Regions from separate parts of the Paenibacillus borealis genome, predicted to be linked through region 2. Evidence: predicted binding sites of a transcription regulator. Region 2 holds the regulator's gene; the other holds the start of a gene.
The links. Region 2 encodes LexA, which represses DNA repair genes until DNA is damaged. Its sites were predicted from a motif close to CGAACATATGTTCG; they were not measured.

Region 1 (3,137 bases), 170 kb from region 2:
CCGGTATTTAATCATGACATCTTCATGAACAGTCATGTTATAGGCACCGAAATGAATCAAATAACGGTAGTTCGACTTCTTCAGACGCTCTACACGCGTAATTACAAGCTCTTCATCTTCGGGGAAATCGGCCAGGACCTGCACATCCTGGTCATCCGGCTCAGAATCCAATTGAATCACCATAACTGTTACTCACCTCATTAACATAGACAGAATGCCTGTTTAATTTATGAAAAAGCGCCCTGCTCATTCATCACAGGGCGCCTTATATCTTATCTTCATTATTAAATTACTAAGGACCTGAAGATTACATTATTCAATCTCAAGCAGTAATTTCTCTTCTTCCTCTTGCTCTGCAACAACATCAGCTTCCGTTGGTGCAGCTACCAGAGTAGATAAGTTACTTGCTTCGCGGATCTTATTCTCGATCAGCAGGGCAATATCCTGATGTTCCTTCAGGAACTGCTTGGAGTTCTCACGGCCTTGGCCAAGACGCTCACCCTCGTAAGAATACCAGGCACCGCTCTTGTTGACGATATCCATCTCAGTACCGATATCCACAAGGCTTCCCTCTCTGGAAATCCCTTCACCGTACATAATATCCACATCCGCTTGCTTAAACGGAGGCGCTACCTTGTTCTTCACGACCTTGATCTTAGTACGGTTACCCACTACATCGTTACCCATCTTGATACTCTCTACCCGGCGTACATCCAAACGAACGGAGGAATAGAATTTCAGAGCGCGTCCACCCGGAGTGGTCTCAGGGTTACCGAACATAACACCGATCTTCTCACGAAGCTGGTTAATGAAGATTGCAATGGTGTTGGATTTGTTAATGGCACCAGACAGCTTACGCAATGCCTGGGACATCAGACGGGCCTGCAAACCTACGTGGGAATCTCCCATGTCGCCTTCAATTTCGGCCTTCGGCACCAATGCGGCAACGGAGTCCACAACGATGATGTCTACAGCTCCACTGCGAACGAGCGCTTCAGCAATTTCCAGTGCCTGTTCGCCCGTATCCGGCTGGGATAGCAGCAATTCATCAATGTTAACGCCAAGCGCATTGGCATATTTAGGGTCAAGCGCATGCTCGGCATCGATGAAAGCAGCTTGTCCGCCAAGCTTCTGTACTTCTGCGATAGCATGAAGAGCAACTGTCGTCTTACCGGATGATTCCGGTCCGTATACTTCAATAATGCGTCCTTTGGGAAGTCCGCCAATACCTAGTGCAATATCAAGTGCCAAAGATCCGCTAGGTACAACTTCCACTTTCATGTGAGTGGATTCTCCCAGTTTCATGATCGAACCTTTACCGAATTGTTTTTCTATTTGACGAAGCGCCATATCAAGCGCTGCACGACGATCTGACAATCAGACCACTTCCTTCACTGTTTATAGTATTATAATAACGTGTTTTGGAGGTCTTGCCAAGCTTTTTTTCGAACATACATTCGTTTTTTTTGTCTCCCGGGTTAATACTCCCTTTTATTGTAAGCCTCCTTCCGGATGATGAACACACAAGCTTAATCCTCAAAAGGTCACAGTCGGTGGATCATAGAGGTCACGCCAGCGGGGAATATAAACAAAGAACCGCAGCAGAGAATTTCTATGCCACGGTTCTTCCGTATGAACAAATTATATACCGGCCCGGTTAATTATTGCAAGGCCGATCCTTCAAGCGGGGTTGCCACTTTGCGTTCCTCCAGCCGGCGCCAGAGGCGGTACAGCAAAGCCTTGACTGTACGCAGGCGGATGTTCTCGCGGGTTCCCTTGAGATTGAGCTCATATACCTCCGTCTTCCGGCCGCGTTCGGCCAGTCCGACGAACACAAGCCCCACAGGCTTCCGTTCGGAATATCCCGGCCCGGCTACACCGGTAACAGACAAGCCAAAGTCACTATCCCCGATCATCCGCACCTGCTCTGCCAGCACTTCGGCTACCTCACGGCTGACCGCACCGGGTGCGTCAGGACCTTCCAGCATGGCTGCAGGCACATTCAGCAGCTTCTTCTTCAAATCATTCGAATAACAGACGATTCCCCCGGCGAACATGGATGCGCTGCCCGGGATGTTCGTGATGCTCTCCATCAGCAGTCCGCCCGTGCAGCTCTCAGCAGCACTTAGCGTCAGACCTGCATCCGCCATCCAGTCGACAATCAGCTGCTCCAGCGGCACATCGATATTGGCATACAGATTCTCCGGCAAAATACCGGCAATCTTCTTCTCCAGCACATCAAGCTTAACCATGGCCTCGCGCTCGGACGGGGCTTTGGTGGAAATCCGCACTGTCACTTCGCCTTCCTTGGCATAAGGAGCAATCGTAGGATCGCTCTGGCCGCGGATCAGGTCAATCAGCTTGTCCTCCAGCAGCGATTCGCCAATACCTGCAAACTTAAGCATCTTGGAGTAGATCGGCATTTCGCTGGTCAGTGCATGCTGCTGCAGCCAAGGCTTGGCTTTATCTGTGAACATCGGCTTCATCTCCCGGGGAGGACCCGGTAGCACGATGTAATACTTGTTCTCTTCCGCAAAAGCAATACCTACCGCAAGTCCGATCTCATTAGACAATGGCGTCGTCCCTTCAATCACCAGCGCCTGCTTCCGGTTATTCTCCGTCATGACAATCTTGCGGTCATCGAAGAAGCGCTGCACATGATCCATAGCAAGCTGGTCGATATGGAGGGTACGGCCAAGCGCCGCAGCCAGTGCATCTTTGGTCAGATCATCTTCCGTCGGACCGATTCCGCCGGTAAATAAGATAATATCCGCACGGCTCCGTGCAATCTCAATCGCTTCCAGAAGACGATTCTTGTTGTCCCCGACTACGGTCTGAAAATAAACATCAATTCCTAACGCAGCCAGCTCTATTGAAAGAAACTGGGCATTGCTGTTAACAATCTGTCCAAGCAAAAGTTCTGTTCCAACGGCAATAATTTCCGCTTTCATAGCTGGCGTTCTCCTCCTGATTGTAGAAATCACGCAAGAATCAAGCTGCACGGCAGAGTTCAGGCATTATGAAGCTGCAGCAAGTCCTTGTTCTTCACGAAATAATCAATACCCGAATAAATGGTGATAATCGCTGCAGCCCAAATCGCAATATCATCCACCGGGATGCTGACGAACTGGAACGGG
Region 2 (3,137 bases):
AATGGTATCAAGCTGGGCCCGGAAGTTGCTGCGGATGTTGCCCAGATAAATCTCGCGAAGCTTGGCACGTTCTGCCAATTCTTCCTCATTCAGGCCGCCGTTCTTATGTTTGCGTGCCAAATCATTGATGCGTGCGACCAATTCGTCAATATTCAATACTTTCCCCTCCCCTATAAATTCATTCTAACTTTGCCATGAGAAAAAGAGCTTGTCAAGGTCTACCCCCTGAAAGCTCTCCGAGTCGAACACCACTATGCTTCTTTCACTTAATATACCGGCACGGACAGTATATCTCCGGACTTAATTCCACTGTCCTTCAGACCATTTGCCTTCTTAATTCCTTCTATATATACAGCAGTCTTCATATCATCCGGTTTATTCTTCAGCGCAATGCTCCACAAGGTGTCTCCGTGTTCAACCACGATCCGCTTCTCCGGCTTCATTAAAGAGACAGAACCGGCGAACACATTCCCCACTATTGTAAATCCGGAAATCATAAGCAACAGAACCAGAGTAATCTTAATGAAGCTGATCTGGCGGAATAAGGTTGTGAGTGCAGACAGCAGATGAAGAGTCTTATCTTTGAACTTTCTCATTAGAATATGGGGTAATGGATTACCGGGAGCGGACACCTTGACATCCTCGTTGTAGATACTGTTGTATGTGCTGTATTTTAACATTAATATCGACCTCCAAACACTTGTTCTTACTTTCGAAAATAATATAACACGAACATGTGTTTTGATCAATAGTTTTTTCGAACAACTGTTCCCTTAATTATCTGGCCTGCAATTTCCTCATTTTAGAACTTATGTTTGTACGAACGGCAGTTCTATGTTATAATTTTCCCAAACATAGTATATGGGGTTGATTCCGATGTCAAAGATTTCGAGTCGCCAGCTGGCGATCCTGGAATTTATACGTAACGAAGTCCGCAGCAAGGGTTATCCTCCGTCTGTTCGGGAAATCGGCGAAGCTGTTGGCCTGGCCTCCAGTTCTACAGTGCACGGTCATCTGGACCGGCTTGAGAAGAAGGGCCTGATCCGGCGCGATCCTACGAAACCGCGTGCGATTGAATTGCTCGGTCAGGAAGATTCAGAGAATGTACATCAATTCGTCCAGACGGTTACCCGTATCCCTGTAATTGGTAAGGTTACTGCTGGTGTTCCCATTACTGCTACAGAGAATATCGAGGATTACTTCCCGCTACCTACTCATTACGTAGGGGATAACAAGGTATTCATGCTTTCTGTACTCGGCGACAGCATGGTTGATGCCGGTATCATGAATGGCGATTACGTCATCGTCCGTCAACAGCAAACTGCCGACAATGGTGACATCGTTGTTGCGATGACCGAAGAAGATGAAGCAACCGTTAAGACCTTTTACAAAGAACGTGATCATATCAGGCTGCAACCGGAGAACCCGGCTTATGAGCCTCTCCGCCTTAACCGCGTTACTATTTTGGGCAGAGTCATCGGATTATTCCGCGATATCCATTAATCCTTTCTCCTTCATAATTAGGCTGCTCCGCATGAAGCGAAGCAGCCTTTTTCCTGGTTTTATCCTGTTGAAAATGCGAAAAATGCCAAAAAACCAACATGCAAACATTCGTTCCCGTGTTGGTTTTTCGGCATTTTTTCTCCCGAACCGCTTCAGCCATCCGCACATATCCTGATTACAAAGGAGTGCTGATCCCCATGCCCAATTATCGAATTATTGTCGACCTCTCACAGCGTATGCTTTACCTGCTCGATAATGACACCGTAACCAGAGGATTCCCTGTCGGCATCGGCAGGATGCTGACCGTTTCGCCCATAGGAGAATATACGATCATTAATAAGCAGCCCAACCCGGGTGGACCGTTCGGAGCTTTCTGGATGGGTCTGTCCAAGCCGCATTACGGGATTCACGGAACCAATGACCCTTCCTCTATTGGCCACATGGTCTCCCACGGCTGTATCCGCATGTATAACCAGGACGTGGTCGCTTTGGCTGCAATTCTCCCCATTGGTACCCGTGTGACCATTAGGGAGTAGCCGCCCTAGTGTACACCCGCCGGTTCCGCAAAACATGCTGCGCCTGCCTGTATGTCCACGCGGAACAGAAGAACCCCTTTGGCCAAAATTCGCCAAAGGAGTTCTTCTGGATAACCTATTAAACAGTTTGTTCGTAGCCAAGCTCTTCCAGAATACTTTCAGCCAGACTCCACTGCTCCGAAAATGAGTCTTTGCTTTTTTTGGCATAGACTACTGCGCTCTTGGTTACTTTCTCGATTAGCCTGCGTCCCTGCTCTTTGGTGATGGAGACTTCCATCCCGGAGCGTCCCACCACCTCAGACAGACAAAAGAATGCAATCCGCATGGCGTAATTGTCCCTGCTGAGGAAATAGAACAGATGGGGAACGTTTTTCAGCAGCCGGTCAACCCAATTCGTAATCTCCCGTACCTGATAGACCTCCCTGCGATCCTGCTCATAGCCATTGAAAATGATTGTAATTTTGCCCTGCAGCTTCTTTTTCTCATATTTCTTGAACTCACGCAGATAGTTCTCCAGCCGTCCCTTCTCCACATCTTCTCTGGAGACATTCAGCACGGTCGTACCGGCTGCCTCCAAGTCAGGTGTCCCTGCCGCGATCTCAGCTTCTCCATCAATCAGCGGTTCATTATAGTGTAATTCCGGTAATCCCAGACGCTGGCGTAATTGATCGTCCATTCTTCTCACCTTCCTAATCAAGCTCTTATGCAGCTTGTTCATCATGTTATCCTGATATGTATTTCCGTAATCGCATACATTACATCATTTAATTATACTCCGCCCCTTTCACAGTCTCAATCACAAGCAAAAAGACATCCCGGAAGGATGTCTTTGACTGGATACATATCCTCTGACTGACTACAACACGCTGCGTAACAACCGGATAGCAATAGTGTTTAAACGAATCGCTTCACGGATAGATGCTCTGGCAGCCAGCAGTTCTCTTCTGGCACGCGTGCCGCTTGGAATTCTGCGCAGATTCTCATTGATTTCTTCAAGTCTCTCCAGCAGAATTGCTCTTTGTGTGAGCAGGGCATTAATGGCTCTGCGGATTCTGTTTCGTTCTCTTTGCGTCATCATTACACCTCTTTTACGTTTTA

Region 1: the regulator LexA is predicted to act here: its motif matches at 1,447-1,460, upstream of recA (recombinase RecA).

Annotation. Positions count from the first base shown of each region.
Region 1 is NZ_CP009285.1:4,843,348-4,846,484, forward strand. Features, by position in the region: gene PBOR_RS20255 (regulatory protein RecX) at 1-183, opposite strand, end outside; gene recA (recombinase RecA) at 313-1,377, opposite strand; gene PBOR_RS20265 (competence/damage-inducible protein A) at 1,662-2,951, opposite strand; gene pgsA (CDP-diacylglycerol--glycerol-3-phosphate 3-phosphatidyltransferase) at 3,011-3,137, opposite strand, start outside.
Region 2 is NZ_CP009285.1:4,677,596-4,680,732, forward strand. Features, by position in the region: gene PBOR_RS19520 (DUF896 domain-containing protein) at 1-156, opposite strand, end outside; gene PBOR_RS19525 (LysM peptidoglycan-binding domain-containing protein) at 267-596, opposite strand; gene lexA (transcriptional repressor LexA) at 877-1,503, shown strand; gene PBOR_RS19535 (L,D-transpeptidase) at 1,701-2,039, shown strand; gene PBOR_RS19540 (hypothetical protein) at 2,158-2,715, opposite strand; gene PBOR_RS19545 (hypothetical protein) at 2,896-3,117, opposite strand.